DNA from 2 places in the Arthrobacter sp. KBS0703 genome. Region 1 is predicted to be linked to the other one. Evidence: predicted binding sites of a transcription regulator. Region 1 holds the regulator's gene; the other holds the start of a gene.

Region 1 (9,222 bases):
CGTCGAGGATCTCCTGGACAAGATCGTCCGCGACCTGCCGGCCCCCGAGGGCGACCCGAACGCCCCCGCCCGCGCCATGATCTTCGACTCCGTCTACGACACGTACCGCGGCGTGGTCACCTACGTCCGCGTCGTTGACGGCATGCTGCACCCGCGCGAACGCATCCAGATGATGTCCACCCGCGCCACCCACGAACTCCTCGAGATCGGCGTCAGCTCCCCGGAGCCCACCCCCTCCAAGGGGCTCGGCGTCGGCGAGGTCGGCTACCTCATCACCGGCGTGAAGGATGTCCGCCTGTCCAAGGTGGGCGACACCGTCACCAACCTTGCCAAGCCGGCCTCCGATTCCCTCCCCGGCTATGCCGACGCCAAGCCGATGGTCTTCTCCGGCCTGTACCCGCTGGATGGCACGGACTATCCGGTGCTCCGCGATGCGCTGGAGAAGCTGATGCTCAACGACGCCGCGCTCGTGTACGAGCCCGAGACGTCCGCCGCGCTGGGATTCGGTTTCCGTGTTGGATTCCTGGGCCTGCTGCATCTGGAAATCACCCGCGAGCGGCTCGAGCGTGAATACAACCTGGATCTCATTTCCACTGCCCCCAACGTGGAATATGAAGTGACGCTGGAAGACAAGAAGGTCGTCCACGTCACCAACCCCAGCGAATACCCCACCGGCAAGATCGCTGAAGTCCGCGAGCCGATGGTATCCGCCACCATCCTTGCGCCCAACGAGTTCGTCGGCGCCATCATGGAACTGTGCCAAAGCCGGCGCGGCGTCATGGGCGGCATGGACTACCTCTCGGAGGACCGGGTGGAAATCCGGTACCGCCTGCCGCTGGCCGAGATCGTCTTCGACTTCTTCGACATCCTCAAGTCCAAGACCCGCGGCTACGGATCGCTCGACTGGAAGGCCGACGGCGAGCAGGTCGCCGATCTGGTCAAGGTGGACATCATGCTCCAGGGTGAGCAGGTTGACGCCTTCTCCGCCATCACGCACCGGGACAAGGCCTACGCCTACGGTGTGATGATGACCGGCAAGCTGCGTGAACTCATTCCGCGCCAGCAGTTCGAGGTGCCCATCCAGGCCGCCATCGGCTCCAGGATTATCGCCCGGGAAAGCATCCGGGCCATCCGCAAGGACGTCCTGGCCAAGTGCTACGGCGGTGACATCACCCGAAAGCGCAAACTTCTGGAAAAGCAGAAGGAAGGCAAGAAGCGCATGAAGATGGTGGGCCGGGTCGAAGTGCCGCAGGAAGCGTTCATCGCGGCGCTCACCACGGACGAATCCAAGGACAAGGCCAAGAAGTAGTGGTTGCTGTGGCTTTCCCTGGACATCGCGCCACTTGTGCACAGGGCGGGACACATGCCTAGCGTTCTTCCCTTGGGCGACCCGGCGCCGTCGGACGGTCTCCTGCCGCCGCAGGCGCTGGAAGGTGCCGCGGACCGGGCTTTCGGGCTCTACGTGCACATCCCGTTCTGCGCCGTACGCTGTGGCTACTGCGACTTCAACACGTACACCGCGACGGAGCTGGGTGGCGGCGCGTCGCAGGATGCCTATGCCTCCACGGCCATCTCCGAGGTGGGATTCGCCGCCCGCGCGCTGGAGCAGTCGGGCCTTCCTGCCCGCCGGCTCCGCACAGTGTTCTTCGGCGGCGGGACCCCCACGCTCCTTCCGGCTGAGGACCTGGCCCGGATACTCCGCGCCGCCATCAGCGAGTGGGGGATCGAACCGGGCGCCGAGGTCACCACGGAGGCCAATCCGGACTCCGTGACGCCCGAATCTCTCCGCGTGCTCGCCGACGCCGGCTTCACCAGGGTTTCTTTCGGCATGCAGTCCGCCGTGCCCCACGTCCTGAAGGTTCTGGACCGCACGCACACACCCGGCCGCGTTCCGCTGGTGGTGCAGTGGGCGCGCGAGGCGGGGCTGGCCGTGAGCCTGGACCTCATTTACGGCACGCCCGGTGAATCGCTTGAGGACTGGCGCTACTCGCTGGAGACCGCGCTTTCCTACCGCCCGGACCACATCAGCGCCTACGCGCTCATTGTGGAGGACGGCACCAAGCTCGCGGCGCAGATCCGCAGGGGCGAGGTTCCGGGGATTGACGACGACGACCACGCCGCCAAGTATGAACTCGCCGACCAGCTGATTTCCGACGCCGGCCTTGACTGGTACGAGGTCAGCAACTGGTCCGTCACGCCGGAACAGGCGTGCCGGCACAACCTTGCCTACTGGCGCGGCGACGACTGGTGGGGGATCGGACCCGGGGCTCACTCGCACGTCGGCGGCGTGCGCTGGTGGAACGTCAAGCATCCCACCGCCTACGCCGGACGGCTCGCCTCGGGCGTCTCTCCGGCGGCAGGGCGCGAAACCCTCGACGCCGAAACCCGCCAGGTGGAGACGGTCATGCTCGAGGCCCGGCTGGCGTCAGGCCTGGCCGTGGCTTCGCTGTCCGCCTTGGGCAGGCACGCCGTGGCAGGGCTCATTGCTGACGGTCTCGTGTCACCCGCGGAGGCATTCCGGGGCCGGCTGGTCCTCACGCTCAAAGGCCGGCTGCTGGCGGATGCCGTTGTCCGAAGGATCCTGCCGGATTAACTCTCCGCAGGACCCCGGAGTCGCGGGACCCCGGAGGGCTACTTGATCCAGCGCAGGTTGTACTGGTACCGGTGCGGCTGGCCGCGGTTGACGTGGATGCCCGCGGACACTGAGAAGCACGTCAGGGCAATCCAGATGAGGGTCGCCAGCACAGCGAAGATGTTGCCGACCACGGGAAGCAGCACCAGGAGGTTCGCGAGGACCGCCGCGATGGTGGGGGGCAGCGAGAAGTTGAGGGCTTCTTTGGATTCCTGCGCCGTGAACGGCCCGCGGTCGCGGAAGATCAGGTAGATCAGCAGCGCCGGGACGCAGCCCAGGATGCCACCGAAGTGGGCCAGCGTGGCCCATTGCCTGTCCTCGCTGGCCGTCAGCGGCAGAGCATTGGCAGGAACGCCATGGTACTGGGGCAGGTCCTGGCCGGACGGGGTGTCCCTGCGGTCGCGAGCGTCTTCTGCCACTTGTCTTCCTTAAACTTGCGTTGGTGCGTTATTGCCGGTGCCTGCAATGCTGGCGCGGCCGGCCCGTGGGGCCGGAAGGCGGCAGCGCGTGAGGCGCCGTACCAAGAATACTGGGTCGGGCGCGGAATGGACGACCGAACCACAGCGTGGTGTGCGTTCACGCCCACGGCGCTGTATCCAGCGGTCCTACGATGCGGTACCCCTAGGCTGTGCCTACGGCACAGTGAGAAAGTCGATGACCTCTTCTACCCTGCCTAGCAGGGCCGGCTCGAGGTCGGCATAGGTCCGCACGGCGCCGAGCAGCTTCTGCCAGCCAAGCCCGACATCTTCCTTCGTGGAGTGCGGCCAGCCGAAGGCCGTGAGGATGCCCGTTTTCCAGTCGGTCCCGCGGGGCACCACCGGCCACTGCGCGATGCCGAGCACGGACGGCCTGATGGCCTGCCAGACGTCGACGTACGGGTGGCCCACAATCAGCACGTTTCCGGCGGCGCCCGGAGAAGCCATGACGGCCGCGGCGATCCTGGACTCCTTGGAGTCCGGCACCAGGTGGTCAACCAGCACACCCAGCCTCCTGCCCGGTCCGGGGCGGAACGCAGCGACGGCCCCCGCCAGGTCGTCAATGCCGTGAAGAGGCTCGACGACGATGCCCTCCACCCGGAGGTCGTCACCCCAGACCTTTTCCACGAGTTCGGCGTCGTGCTTGCCCTCCACCCAGATCCGGCTCGCCTTGGCCACCTGGGCACGCTGGCCCTCCACCCTGACGGAACCCGACGCCGTCCGCGCCGCTGTCCCGGATCCCTGCGGTTTGCCGGAAGGGGCAGGGGGCATCAGCCGGATGGGCCGGCCTTCGAGGAGGAACCCGAAACCAAGGCGGAACGACCGCGATTTCCCGCACCGGTCCTCGAGCGCCACGACGTGCATCCCGCCGGATTTCTCCACGCGGGTCACCGCGCCCACCCAGCCCGACTGGACCTCTTCGAGCACCATCCCGCGCTCTGCTGGCACTTCCGGCAAGTCATTCTTTGCGGGCGCCGCAATCTCCTGCGGGCCCCAGGTCTGGTACTGCATTCGTTCACATCGCTTTGCACTAGGAAGATGCCGCCCCGGCAACTTATCTGCTGCCGGGCCGAAGGGTGCCCGGAATTTCGCCCGGAGCGGTACCAATGCTAACAACGAGCCGTCTCATATTAGACTTGTTAGCACTTAGGCATGTGGAGTGCTAAAAAATGGCTTGCAGGGCGCCGTCCTGACAAGCCAGTTACGGTCGATCGGAGGTGGACCATGAGCGAACCACGCAAGCTCGAGGTGCTGCGCGCCATTGTCGAGGACTACGTCCATTCCCGGGAACCCGTCGGATCAAAAGCCTTGGTTGAACGCCACCATCTGGGCGTTTCCAGCGCCACTATCCGCAACGACATGGCTGCGCTGGAGGATGAGGGACTCATCACGGCACCGCACACCAGCGCCGGAAGGATCCCCACCGATAAGGGCTACCGGCTCTTCGTGGACCAGATCTCGGCTGTCAAACCGCTGTCCCAGGCGGAGCGCCGCGCCATCCAGTCGCTGCTGGAGGGATCTGAGGACCTCGACGACGTCCTTGACCGGACTGCCAGGCTCCTGTCCCAGCTGACCAACCAGGTCGCCGTCGTGCAGTACCCCCACCTGAGCCGTGCCGTGGTGCGCCATATCGAATTCGTGCTGCTGGCCCCCCGCAAGGTCCTGATCGTCCTGATCGCCGACAGCGGCAAGGTTGAGCAGCGGGTCATCGACGTCGGCCAGGAACTGGGGGAGGACGCCCTGTCCGACCTGCGGACGCGGTTCCTCGCAGGCGTCGGCGGGACACCCCTGATCATGCTCCCGCAGCACCTTGCCGCTGTGCTGGCAGGCTGCGGGCCTGACCAGCGCCGGGCCGCCGTCGCCCTCAGCAGGGCTCTTGAAGCCCTCGCCCACAGCAGCCGGGAGGACCGGATGGTTATGGCGGGAACCGCCAACCTCGCGCGGTCCAACGTGGACTTCCCGCTCAGCATCGGGCCCGTCCTGGAAGCGCTCGAAGAGCAGGTGGTCATGCTCCGGCTCCTCAGCGACATGGCGCAGGACCCCCGGGGGGTTGCCGTCAGCATCGGCCGGGAGAATCCCTATGACGGACTCGCCGAGGCTTCGGTGGTAGCCACCGGCTACGGCCCCAACGCCAGCGCCAAGGTCGGGATCCTTGGCCCCACCCGCATGGACTACCCCACCACCATGGCCGCCGTACGCGCGGTGGCCCGTTACCTTTCGAGGATCCTGGGCCCGTGATGCCACGGCCCGGCGGTCCCCGCACCCCAGGCAGTACAACGAGGAAGAGATACGAACTTTGAGCAGCCACTACGACGTTCTTGGAGTCTCCCCGGAAGCCACCGGCGAAGAGATCAAAAAGGCCTACCGCAAACTGGCCCGCACCCTGCACCCGGACGTCAACCCCGGAGAAGATGCCTCGGACCAGTTCAAGGCCGTCACGCATGCCTACGAGGTGCTGTCCGATCCGCAGAAGCGCCGGGTCTACGACACCACAGGCAACGAGAACGGCACTGACAACGGCTTCGGCGGCGGCGGCTACGCCGGGCAGGGGTTCGCGTTCCAAGACATTTTTGACACCTTCTTCGGCGCGGGGGGAACCTCAGGTCCGGCGTCGCGGGTCCGCAGGGGGCAGGACGCCCTCATCAGCATCCGGATCGACCTGCGCGACGCCGTCTTCGGCGTCAACAAGAAGATCGAGGTGGATACCGCGGTCACCTGCCCCACGTGCGACGGGTCATGCTGCCGCGAGGGTAGCCACCCGGAACGCTGCGACATCTGCGGCGGCAGCGGCCAGGTCCAGCGGGCCGTTCGCTCCATCCTCGGACAGGTGATGACGGCCGCCCCGTGCGGTTCCTGCGAAGGCTTCGGAACGGTCATCAAGGACCCCTGCAACGAGTGCAACGGCCAGGGCCGGATCCGCAGCCGCAGGTCCCTCACCATCAAGGTTCCGGCGGGCGTGGCCACCGGCACCCGGATCCAGCTCTCCGGACAGGGTGAAGCCGGCCCGGCCGGCGGACCCTCGGGCGACCTCTACGTGGAGATCCGGGTCAACAACGACGCCACCTACGTCCGCGACGGCGACGACCTCCATGCCACCCTGAACATCCCCATGACTGCCGCGGCCCTTGGCACCGAACTGAGCCTGGACACTTTCGACGGGAAACAGGAGATCGACGTCAAGGCGGGCACCCAGTCCGGCGAAATCATCACCCTCCGCGGCCTCGGCGTCACGCACCTGCGGGGCTACGGCCGCGGTGACCTCAAGGTGCACCTGCAGGTTGAGACGCCGTCGAAGCTTGATCCTGCGCAGGAAGACCTGCTGCGGCAGCTTGCGAAGCTCCGGGGCGAGCAGTTCTCCGAGGGCAAGCTCGCGGCCAGCGGAGGCGTCTTCGCCAAGCTCCGGGACCGCTTCGGTAACCTGTAGCGGTGAGCAACCCCGTATTCTTCACCACCGCCGGAGCGCTGGACGACGCGGCGCCGGGATCGCAATTCACGCTGGACGGGGCCGAGGCGCGCCATGCCGTCACGGTCAAGCGGCTGGCAGTGGGGGAGAGCGTTGATATCGCCGACGGCGCCGGCAAGAGGCTCACCGGGACCGTGTCGAGCGTGGCGCCGGCGGCGCTGACGGTCGAATGTGCATCCGTCGCCGTTGAGGAGCGGCCTGACGTTCGCCTGGTCCTCGTGCAGGCGCTGGCCAAAGGCGACCGTGACGAACTCGCGATCGAGACTTCGACCGAACTCGGCATCGACGCAGTCGTGCCCTGGCAGTCGGAACGCTCCATCGTCCGGTGGAAGGGCGACCGTGCGGCGAAGGCCCACGCCAAGTGGCAGTCCGCCGTGACGGCCGCGGCGAAGCAGGCGCGCCGTGCCTGGATACCGGATGTCCGCTCCGCCGTCGATACCCAGGGCCTGGCCGCCGCGGTGTCGGCTGCCGGCCTTGCGGTGATCCTTCACGAGGACGCGGTCAAGCCGCTGCGGCAGGTTCTGGAGGGGTGGCGCGACGCCGGCCTGCCGGAGGACGGCGGACCCGCCGAGATTCTCCTCATCGTCGGGCCCGAGGGCGGCATCAGCCCCAGGGAAGTCACCAGGCTATGCGGGGAGGGAGCGGTGACGGCCCTCCTTGGGCCGCACGTGCTGCGGTCGTCCACCGCCGGACCGGCCGCCGTCGTCGTCGCGAGTGATGTCCTGGGCCGCTGGTAACGGCTGTGCCGGCAACTAGCGTACGGTGAAACCCCGCGAGTCCACGTTCAGTTCCTCGGCGGGCTGGCTGGGATTGATCTGGGAAACCCGGATCTCGTAGCTGCCCGGTCCGAGATTGACTGCCATGTTGAAGGCTCCGGAGGCCCCCGGCTCTTTCGCCGCAGTGGTTTCGCCAGCCAGATAGCGCTGCTTGTCGCCGTTTTCCTGGACCTTGAGGATCTGCCAGTGCAGCTTGCCGCCGGGAACGGTGCTGCGCCCGGTGATCTTGACCCGGCCGTCGGCGACTTCCACGCCCTGCTGGGGATCGATGATCCACACCGGCGCCACCATCCCGGCGCTGCGTGACGTGGGCGAGCCGAGCTTGACGTGCTTGAAAGCCACGTAGTCGGTGTGCCCGTCCACTAGGATCACGACTTCAATCTGCTGGCCGGCGTCGATCAGGCCGGAACTCGCGCCCGCTGCCGTCGCGGTGTAAACAAGCTGCTGGATGGCCCGCTGGGCCATGTCGGCGTCGAGATTGGCGTTGAAGGCGTCGGCAGACACATCCACCGTGATGACGTTGGTGCCCGAGATCGACGTCGCGAGGTTCTTGGGGTTCTGCCAGGGCGTGAAGTAGTCCGGATCCAGGGGTGTTTCAGACATCATGGCCCGCAAGGCCCGGGTGATCGGGTTCTCCTCGTCCGGAACATCCCGGAACTCCCGGTAGAGGAAGACGTTGCTGTTGCTCCGCCCGATCCAGTACACCGGCGCCTTGTTCGAGGACTGCATGGTCTCCAGCGGCGCGCTGGTGGTGGGAACGCCGTCGGTACCCGCGGCGCGCTGGGAAGTGGAGGGAACGTTCGATGATGTGACGGCGGGGTCGGAGTCGGCGATGCAGCCGGACAGCAGCAAGGCGGCAGGGAACAGCCCAAGGAGCACCGCGGAGCGCATCCGCGAAGCTACCTTCCGGCTGGAACTTCCTGACTGCCTGATGTCTGTGGACCCTTCGTATCAGCAGCATGTGCGTGCTGAGTGTGTTGGCGGCTGTGGCTGCGGGCAGGCCGAACCGTTCCCCGCTGACTTCTTTCCCAGCATTACACACGGCTCCGGGGCCACGGTGGCCTTTATCGGCTGACGGGCGAACTGCAACGGGAACGATATGAGGCCGATACAAAGTTGATACCTAATTGCGGGAACCCGTCACGGAACCGCTACCTCGGCGGCCGCCGGGAACGGTGAGCGCGGGCGGGCGCTGGCGTAAGATGGAAGAACTCTTAAGAGTTATTTTCGAACTGGAGGGAACAAGTGGCCTGCGGGCCGGCACCATGACTGAATCAGCAAACGGAAAGCGCCGCCTCAACACCGGAGACCGCACTACAGGTGAATTCCCCCATACTCTCCCCGGTGTCCGGACGGAGGTGGTCATCTTCGACAACTCTGATCAGATGGTCCAGTCCCTCGGAAGCCACGACGAAGCCCTGCGCTTCATCGAGGACCAGTTCCCGGCGGTCAGTTTCCACGTCCGCGGCAATGAACTCTCAATCAGCGGTCCGGCGGCCGACGTACCAAGGATCATGCGGCTGCTCCACGAGGTGCGCGGCCTGGTGGCCCGCGGCACGGTGATCACCCCGGCCGTCCTGCAGCAGCTGGTCCTGCTGCTCCGCAGCCAGTCGCTGCAGAATCCGGTGGATGTGCTGACCCACGACATTCTGTCCAGCCGCGGCAAGACCATCCGCCCCAAGACGCTGAACCAGAAGAACTATGTGGATGCCATCGATGCCAACACCGTGATTTTCGGAATTGGCCCGGCAGGCACGGGCAAGACCTATCTGGCGATGGCGAAGGCCGTGCAGGCCCTGCAGCAGAAGGAAGTCAGCCGGATCATCCTTACGCGCCCCGCGGTTGAGGCGGGCGAGCGGCTGGGATTCCTGCCTG
Region 2 (9,222 bases), 830 kb from region 1:
GCTGCCGCTCTGGCCGGCCACGATGATGGCCGCCGCCGCCAGCGTGGGCCAGAGCGCGATGAAGCCGGGAAACGAACGGTCCACCGTGAGCACCAGGCCGCAGGAGATCATGCCAACGAGCCCCGCCCAGCCGAGCACCACCCGGAGGGCCTTGCCGGGCTTCAGGTAGGGCAGTGACAGGGCCAGGAGGGATCCCAGCGCGAACTCCCAGAGGCGCGTCCGGGTATCAAAGTAGGCGTAGGCCTGGTTGGTGGCGGTCTGGTCGACCGAGAAGATGAGTGAGGCGATGAAGATGCCGCTGAAGGCGACCATCAGGACCAGCCGGTAGCTGACGTTCCGGCGGCGTTGCAGGATCCGCCACACCAGGGCGGCGCCGGCGAAGATGAGGGGCCACAGGATGAAGACCTGGCCCTGGATGGACAAGGACCAGAAATGCTGCAGCGGGCTGGCTCCGGCGTGGTCCTGGGCGTAGTAGTCCACGGCGGTTTCGGCCAGCAGCCAGTTCTGCCGGTAGAGCAGCGAAGCCCAGGCCTCATTGAGGACGTCGGGCCAGCGGCTCTGCGGGATCACCAGCCACGTGCCCGCAAGGACACCAAGGATCACCACAACCGCGGCGGGAATCAGCCGTTTGAAGAGGTGCAGCCAGTGGCTCAGCAGGCGGAGCGGCTTGCCGCTCTCCACTTTCCGGACGAACGACAGGGTCAGCAGGAACGCCGAAATCAGCAGGAAGATGTCCACGCCGCCGGAGACGCGGCCGAGCCACACATGGTAGGTGACCACCATAAGCACGGCGAGTGCGCGGAGGCCCTGGACCTCGGGGCGGTACCCCGCCTTGGCCCTTACCCGGGCAGCCCGCGGCTCCCGGTGTGAGGCATGATCCGGTTCCTGGTGCGGCGGGTCCATCGTTCTCGCTGCTGACACAACAACCTCTCCAAAACGGCGGCACAAAGCATCCATGTTACCGATTCGTGATCTTCCAGACCAATCGGCGGCTCCGCTGTCACTAGTCTTGCAGGAGGCGAAAGGAGTGCCCGGTGATCGTACAGATGCGCGTCTGCGTGCCGGCCGAGCTGTCCAAACTGGTGGCCGATTCCTGTCAGCAGCAGGCCGGCGTGGCCGAGGTGGCGCTGCACTCGGGCGCCTCCGTGCTGCCCAAGGGGGATGTCATCGTGGTGCAGATCGCCCGGGAGTCGGTGGAGGAGCTGATGGAGAAGCTCCGCGCCCTGGACATCGACGCTCGGGGTTCCGTTGCAGTGTCGATCCCGGAGTTTGTCCTGTCCGAGCGGGCGGACAAAGCCGAGGAATCCGCACCGGGGGAGGGTGCAGACTCGGTCATTTGGGACGAGGTTTCCCGCCAGACGGGTGAGGAATCCAGGCTCAGCTGGAGCTTCCTGGCGTTCCTCGTGCTGGCCACGCTGCTCGCGGCGATCGGCATCGTCACGGACTCCACCATCGCGATAGTCGGCGCCATGGCGGTGGGGCCGGAATTCGGACCGCTCGCCGCGTTGGCAGTCGCCGTCGTGCGGGGAAACTGGCGGCTCGGGCGCCGGGCGGCGCTTGCCCTCGGCGTCGGTTTCCCCGCCGCGATGCTCACCACCGCGCTGGTCACCTGGCTCTCGCTCCCCGCGGGCCTCTTCGCCCGGGACGTCCTGGACCGGGCTTCGTCGGCCGAGTTCATCTATCACCCCGGTCCGTTCTCCCTGATCGTGGCGGTGCTCGCCGGCGCTGCCGGAATGCTTTCGGTGATCAGCAGGCGTTCGGCTGCGCTGATTGGCGTCTTCATTTCCGTCACCACCGTGCCGGCGGCCGGCTTCGTCGCCGTGGCCCTCGTCCTGGGTGAGTTCAACAAGGCCGCCGGATCGGCCCTGCAGCTGCTGGTGAACCTCGGCGGCATTGTGGCGGCCGCCGTCGCCGTCCTGTACTTCTACCGCCTGGTGGCCAAGCGGCTGCCCGACGGCACCGCGTCACGGCTGCGGCGGCAGGCACTCCGCGCCCAGCGCTGAAGGGCAACAAAAAGGAGGCCGGCCCAGCAACAGCTGGACCGGCCCCCTTTCCGACGCCTTGAGTGAAGCTACAACCTAGTGGCTGTGGCCTGCGTGCTCTTGTTCGTCGGCAGGCTTCTCCACCACGAGGGTCTCGGTGGTGAGGACCAGCGCGGCGATGGAGGCCGCGTTGCGAAGGGCCGCCCGGGTGACCTTGACGGGGTCAATGACGCCCGCAGCGATCAGGTCAACGTACTCGCCGGTCTTGGCGTTGAAGCCGCCGTTGGTGTCCTGCTCGGCTACCTTGGCAGCAACCACGTAGCCGTCGAAGCCGGCGTTCTGGGCAATCCAGCGCAGCGGCTGGACCAGTGCGCGGCGGACGATGCCCACAGCAGCTGCTGCGTCACCTTCGAGCGCGGTGACGGCGGGATCCTCGTCCAGTGCCTTCAGGGCGTGGATGAGGGCGGAACCGCCACCGGCAACGATGCCTTCTTCGAGGGCAGCGCGGGTGGAGGACACTGCATCTTCGATGCGGTGCTTCTTTTCCTTCAGCTCAACCTCGGTGGCTGCGCCGACCTTGATCACGCCGATGCCGCCGGCAAGCTTGGCCAGGCGTTCCTGAAGCTTTTCCTTGTCCCAGTCGGAGTCGGTGCGCGTCAGCTCGGCGCGCAGTTGGGCGACGCGTGCCGCGACGTCCTCGGCCGAGCCGGCACCGTCAACGATGGTGGTGCTGTCCTTGGTGACCGTGATGCGGCGGGCAGTGCCCAGCACCTCAAGGCCAACGGAATCCAGGCTCAGGCCCAGCTCCGGGGAAACAACCTGCGCACCCGTCAGGGTGGCGATGTCCTGCAGCATGGCCTTGCGGCGGTCACCGAAGCCCGGAGCCTTGACGGCAACGACGTTCAGCGTGCCGCGGATGCGGTTAACGATCAGCGTAGAGAGCGCCTCGCCGTCGACGTCCTCGGCAATGATGAACAGCGGCTTGGAGCTCTGCAGGGCCTTCTCCAGCAGCGGCAGGAATTCCTGCACCGAGGAGATCTTGCCCTGGTTGATCAGGATGAGGGCGTCCTCGAGGACTGCTTCCTGGCGTTCCGCGTCGGTGACGAAGTACGGGGACAGGTAGCCCTTGTCGAACTGCATGCCCTCGGTGAGGACCAGTTCGGTCTGCGTGGTGGAGGATTCCTCGATGGTGATCACACCATCCTTGCCGACCTTGCCGAATGCCTCGGCCAGGAGCTCGCCGATTTCGTCGCTCTGTGCCGAAATGGCAGCGACGTTGGCAACCTGGGTGCCTTCGACCGGGCGGGCGTTCTCGAGCAGGCGGGCAGCAACGGCTTCCACGGAAACCTCGATGCCGCGCTTGATCTGGCCCGGGGCGGCGCCGGCAGCAACGTTGCGCAGTCCTTCCTTGACCAGGGCCTGTGCGAGCACGGTGGCGGTGGTGGTGCCGTCGCCGGCGACGTCGTTCGTCTTGGTGGCTACTTCCTTGGCCAGCTGGGCACCAAGGTTCTCGTACGGGTCATCCAGCTCGACTTCCCGGGCGATGGTCACGCCATCGTTGGTGATCGTGGGGGCGCCCCACTTCTTGTCCAGCACGACGTTGCGGCCGCGCGGGCCGAGCGTCACCTTGACGGTGTTGGCGAGCTTGTCGATGCCGGCTTCAAGAGACCGGCGGGCAGCGTCGTTAAACGCAAGCTGCTTTGCCATGGTTATGTCCTTTCAAGACAGAAACCCCGCGCAGCTAATCTGTCAGACGTGAATCAGACGGATCGGCTGCGCGGGGGTCCAAGAGTTACTTTACGACGATCGCCAGAACGTCCCGGGCAGACAGCACGAGGTACTCGGTGCCACCGGTCTTGACTTCGGTTCCGCCGTACTTGGAGTAGATAACGACGTCGCCGATGGCTACGTCGATCGGAACGCGGTTGCCGTTGTCATCGAAGCGGCCGGGGCCTACTGCAACAACTTCGCCTTCCTGCGGCTTCTCCTGCGCGGAGTCCGGGATGACCAGGCCGGAAGCCGTGGTCTGCTCGGCTTCGAGCGGGCGGACAACAATACGATCCTCAAGAGGCTTAATAGAGACCGACACTCGGACCTCTCCTTTTCGTCAGCAAATTCATGGACAGTAAAACTGTGCCAAGGCGGCAGACCGTCGTCGCGGTGCCGGCAGCAGCCAGGCTGGCAGTTTTTCGTGTGTTAGCACCCGCCTAGGGAGAGTGCTAATGATGACTCTATGTAAGTGGTTAGCACTCGGTCAAGGTGAGTGCCAGAATTTCGTCTCCGGTGAACAGCCGGCGGGGTGCTCTCAGCGTCCGCCCGGCAGCCGTCAGCGGCCGGCGAGGTCGTCGAACCCTAGGTCCTCGCCGTCGTCGTCATCGGCATCAGGCGCGTTTTTCCGCTGGAGGAACAGCACGATGGCGGCGGCAGCAGCCGTCAGCGCGGAGACAACCAGGAACACCACGCCGCCGATGCGGGCGCCGGAGTACAGTTCCCGGATCTGGCGGGCTTCATCGGTGGCGTCACTGATGTCCTTGCCGCCCACCGAATAGACGGTGGCGTTGAAGGAGTCCAGGAGGAAGATGATCACCAGCAGGACGATGCAGACGACGGCGGCAACAGCGCCGGCGATCAGGGCCGGACGCGCGTACCGGACCACTCGCGCGTGCCGGACCAGATCCGTGCGGCTGCGGTTGGGCTGGTCAGGACTGGGCGTTGCGCTGGATTCCATTCAGACCACCCTATCGGCAACAGCACCGGCGGGCCCCTCCACTAGGCTTGACTGCATGTCTGAAGCACCGCAGGACCAGATCGCCCACCTCCTCACCGAGGAAGGATGGGAGCTCCTGGCGTCGCTGGGACCGTACCGGGAGGACCAGTCCTTCGCGCTCAACTCCAGCCTCCGCAAGGCGGGGCACTCCCCCGAGCTCGTGTCCGCAGTGCTGACCCAGTCCCGGCTGCGCACCAAAGCTGAGGCCAAGTTCGGCGAGTTCGCCCGGCAGATGCTGTTCACCCAGGCGGGCCTTGAGCAGGCCACGCGGCTCACCGTCGCAGCCAGGCACGCCCAGCGCTTCGCGGAGGCGGGCGTCCGGCACGTGGCCGACCTTGGCTGCGGCCTCGGCGCGGATTCCATGGCACTGGCATCCCTCGACATTGCGGTGACGGCCGTGGAGGTCGACGAGACCACCGCCGCCTGCGCCACCATCAACCTCATCCCCTTCCCGCACGCCACCGTGGTGCACTCGGACGCGACCGCGGTGCCGCTCGGCGACGAGGACGGCGTCTGGCTGGATCCCGCCCGGCGGACCACGTCCACCTCCGGAACCACCAGGATCTGGGACCCGGAGGCCTTTTCGCCTCCGTTCTCCTTCGCGGAGTCGCTCGCCGCCTCCGGGCGCGCCGTCGGCGTCAAGATGGGGCCCGGCATGCCGCACGACTCCGTCCCCCAGGGCTGCGAAGCGCAGTGGGTTTCGGTGGGCGGCGACGTCACCGAAGTGGCCCTCTGGTTCAACGCCGTGGCGCGCCCGGGCATCCGGCGGGCAGCGCTCGTCATCGGGCCGCAGGGAGCAGCGGAGCTCACCAGCAGGGAAGGGTTCGACGGCGGACCGGTAGCCCCCGTGGGCCCGGTGGAGGGCTACCTGTACGAACCGGACGGCGCCGTGATCCGGGCCGGCCTCGTGGCCGACCTCGCCCTCGAGCTGGGCGGCCACCTGGTTGACGAGCACATCGCCTACATCTGCGGCCCGAACCTCGTGGACACCCCCTTCGCCCGGGCGTACAGGGTCAGCGAGGTCATGCCGTACAACGTGAAGGCGCTCAAGGCCTGGGTCAAGCAGCACGGCATCGGGGTGCTGGACATCAAGAAGCGGGGCACGTCCGTCACCCCCGAGGAGCTGCGGAAGCAGCTGCTGCCCGGCGGAAAGTCCGGGAAAAGCGCCGGAAAGCAGACAGCCACCCTGGTCCTCACCCGGATCGGGGAGGAGAGGGTGGCCGTCTCGGTTGAGCCGCTGTAGCCGGCCGCACCGCTGGGCTGACTGCTGCGCGGCTGCTAAGCGGCTACTGCGCGCGGACGAAGGCTTCGGCGTCGCGCACCTGGCGGTCGGTGGGGCGGATGCCGGTGTACAGCACAAACTGCTCCAGCGCCTGGATGGTGGCGACCTCCGCGCCCGTAATAACCTTCTTTCCGGCTGCCCGTGCCGCCTTGATGAGCGGCGTCTCGGGAGGCAGGGCCACGACGTCGAACACCACGTTGGCGGCGTCGACGGCCTCTGCCGGGAACGACAGTGATTCGGCGTCCGGCCCGCCGGCCATGCCAACCGGCGTGACATTGATGATCATGTCCGCCGTTGCGTCCGGCCCGGAGCCAAGGTCGGCGCGCCAGGCGAAACCGTAGAGGTCGGCGAGCGCGCGTCCGGCGGCCTCGTTACGGGCGATGATGGTGACGTCCTTGAAGCCCGCATCGCGCAGCGCCGCCGCCGTGGCCTTGGCCATTCCGCCGGCACCTTTGAGCAGCACGGAGTACTCCGTCGGAACAGCATTGCGTTCGAGCAGCTGCTCAATCGCCGTGTAGTCGGTGTTGTAGGCAGTCAGCCGGCCGGCGTCGTTGACGATGGTGTTGACCGAATCGATCGCCTTGGCCGACGGGTCCATGACGTCCACGAGGGCAATCACGTCTTCCTTGTACGGCATCGACACGGCGCAGCCCCGGATCCCCAGGCCGCGGACCCCGGCGATCGCCTGGGCCAGGTCTGTGGGCGCAAAGGCCTTGTAGATCCAGTTCAGGCCAAGCTGGTCGTAAAGGTAGTTGTGGAAGCGCGTCCCGTTGTTGCTCGGCCGGGCCGAGAGGGAGATGCACAGGGTCATGTCTTTATTCAGAATCGGCACTCCTCCATTAAACGGCCGCGCCGCGGTGCGGACCCCCCGGCGGGCCGTGCGGCGGCGGATTCTTACTTTTGTGACACGGGCGTCAGCGGCAGCCGGAACCCGGGCGGTAGGGTCCGACGGCGGCCGGCAGCTTCCCGGTGGCTGCGGCCTTGCCTGCCAGGACCGCCAGGAGCGCCTTGAACGCACCGGGCGTCCGGCCGTACAGGGCGATCTTGGTGGGCGCGGCGGAACCGGCCAGCGGCCAGGGCGCATCCAGCGCCACGGCAATGTCGCCGCCCGCGGGAGAACCGCCGTATCCGATGAGGCTGACCAGCGGCCCCGCCCCCAGCGTGACCCCCTGGGCCGTGGCGGCGGCGGCAAAGCGGGCCCGGTCCCCCGCCGTGCCGCCGGCCACCCGGACGCGGCCCGCCAGGTGCGGACCCCTGCACCGCCCGGCCAGAACCGTGACGGCGCGGGCGGAGACGTTGGCGGACACGGCCTCGCCGCTGCCGGGCGCCGCGGGAGCGTGATGCGGTTTCGTGCGCCCCTGCCAGATCATCATCGTGACCACACGCCGGGCGGCCTCATCCAGGCGCGGCAGCGGAAGCGTTCCCGCCCCAACGGCGTTGACGATGGCCGAGTGCGCCGCGTTGACGTCAACGGGCATTAGCAGCAGGTCGGCACCGGCTGCCAGCGCGGCGGGCGCGGCGGAGTCGTGCGGGTACCTGCCGCTCACGGCGCCCATGTTGAGGGCGTCCGTGACGGCCACTCCCTTGAACCCCATGCCCCGCAGGGCTGCGTAGGTGGCCTTCGAGATCGACGCCGGCACGCCCGGTTCCAGGGCCGGAACGGCGATGTGTCCGGTCATGATCATCGGAGACCCGGCGGCCACGGCCGCCTGGAAGGGCTTCCAGTCCCTGGCCTTCAGCTGGGCCACCGTGGCCTTCTGGACCGGCATGTCCTTGTGGGAATCGGCCGTCACGGAGCCGTGCCCCGGAAAGTGCTTGGCGACGGGCAGCACACCGGCCGCCAGCATGCCCTTGGAGAAGCCGACGCTCAGGATTCCCGCCGCGCGGGGGTCCGCGGACATGGACCGGGCCCCGATGGTGGGGTCAGCGGGACCGATCGTGGCATCGGCGTCGGGAGCGAAGTCCACCGTGAAGCCCAGGGCCGCGAGTTCCGCCGCCAGCCCGGTGCCGGCCTGGGTTGCCAGCGGAACGCTTCCGGCCGCGCCGTAGCTCATGGGGGACGGCCAGCCGGTGAGCGGAGCACCCACCCGGGACACCACTCCCCTTCCTGGTCCACGCCTATCAGGCCGGGCCAGGTGCGTCCGCCGGACCGCGACGCCGCGTCCAGCCGCCGGGTCACGGCGGCCAGCGCCGGCACGTCGACCCGCCCGTCGGGGAGCCCCCGCCACGTTCTCGCCCATGATCATCGATCCGGCGAGGTGAAGCCGCTCCACCGTGGCGGCCTGGGTCCGGGGGTCGAGGCCGGCATAGGACGGCAGGAGCACCTGCCCGGCCTTCTGGGCCAGCGTCATGCCGGCGACGGCGCCGCTTGCCGCATCGAGGTCCCGCTGCTGCGGCCCCCAGCCCAGCGGCGCCGTTCCGCGTTTCCGGTCCGCGGTCTTCGGTGCGGTGGAAGCGGGGGGCGGCGCGGCCGTCGTCGGGGATCCGCCCTGGCCGCGAGAAGCAGGGGTCTCCGGAGCAGCCGCCCCCGACGGCGGTGACGGCGGCGGGGCCGTGCAGGACGCCAGGGCGAGCAGCGCCGCGAGGGCCGCCGCCGTCCCGGCAGGCCTGCAGCGGGCGGGCCGGTCTTTGGTGTGGTGGGGGAAGCTGGTCTTGTGAAAACTGTCACGCGCGCTCTGTAACCAAGCCATCATCTCGATGCTACCCCTGCACTAGACTTGAAAGACCGTTCCCCTGCCAGCCGTTCTGCCAGAAACGGCCATCACGGGACAGCAAAACAGCGAGAGGAACACATGAAGATTGATTTCGCTTCATCCAGGCAATCAACTCTTGGTGTGGAATGGGAACTCGCACTGGTTGATGCGCAGAGCGGCGAGCTGGCCTCCGTGGCGAACGAGGTCCTGCGCGGGGTTGCCGCCAACCACCCCGAGCTGAACGAGGACGACGAACACCCGCACATCAAGCAGGAGCTGCTCCTGAACACCGTGGAGCTGGTCACCGGAATCTGCGAGACCGCCGCGGAAGCCAAGGAGGACCTCAACCGGTCCCTTGCCGCCGTCCGCGAAGTCACCGATCCCATGGGAGTGGAAGTATTCTCGGCCGGCAGCCACCCGTTCAGCCCTCCGCAGCTGCAGCCCGTGACGGACAAGGAACGCTACGCCAAGCTGATCGACCGCACGCAGTGGTGGGGC

What was found. Region 1 encodes HrcA, which represses chaperone genes, less so after heat shock. Its sites were predicted from a motif close to TTNGCACTCGNNNNNNNCGAGTGCNAA; they were not measured.
Region 2: a site for HrcA is predicted at 4,226-4,252, ahead of groES (co-chaperone GroES). Genes of this name have one in related genera too.

The regions. Positions count from the first base shown of each region.
Region 1 covers NZ_MVDG02000001.1:1,365,400-1,374,621, forward strand. The annotation lists gene lepA (translation elongation factor 4) at 1-1,309, shown strand, start outside; gene hemW (radical SAM family heme chaperone HemW) at 1,364-2,593, shown strand; gene B1A87_RS06465 (DUF4870 domain-containing protein) at 2,632-3,051, opposite strand; gene B1A87_RS06470 (DUF3097 domain-containing protein) at 3,265-4,119, opposite strand; gene hrcA (heat-inducible transcriptional repressor HrcA) at 4,333-5,346, shown strand; gene dnaJ (molecular chaperone DnaJ) at 5,405-6,532, shown strand; gene B1A87_RS06485 (16S rRNA (uracil(1498)-N(3))-methyltransferase) at 6,535-7,308, shown strand; gene B1A87_RS06490 (GerMN domain-containing protein) at 7,324-8,238, opposite strand; gene B1A87_RS06495 (PhoH family protein) at 8,613-9,222, shown strand, end outside.
Region 2 covers NZ_MVDG02000001.1:538,147-547,368, reverse strand. The annotation lists gene B1A87_RS02600 (acyltransferase family protein) at 1-903, opposite strand, end outside; gene B1A87_RS02595 (DUF389 domain-containing protein) at 1,035-2,003, shown strand; gene groL (chaperonin GroEL) at 2,079-3,689, opposite strand; gene groES (co-chaperone GroES) at 3,775-4,071, opposite strand; gene B1A87_RS02580 (hypothetical protein) at 4,309-4,710, opposite strand; gene B1A87_RS02575 (class I SAM-dependent methyltransferase) at 4,766-5,992, shown strand; gene B1A87_RS02570 (shikimate 5-dehydrogenase) at 6,036-6,863, opposite strand; gene B1A87_RS02565 (glycoside hydrolase family 3 N-terminal domain-containing protein) at 6,946-8,721, opposite strand; gene B1A87_RS02560 (glutamate--cysteine ligase) at 8,824-9,222, shown strand, end outside.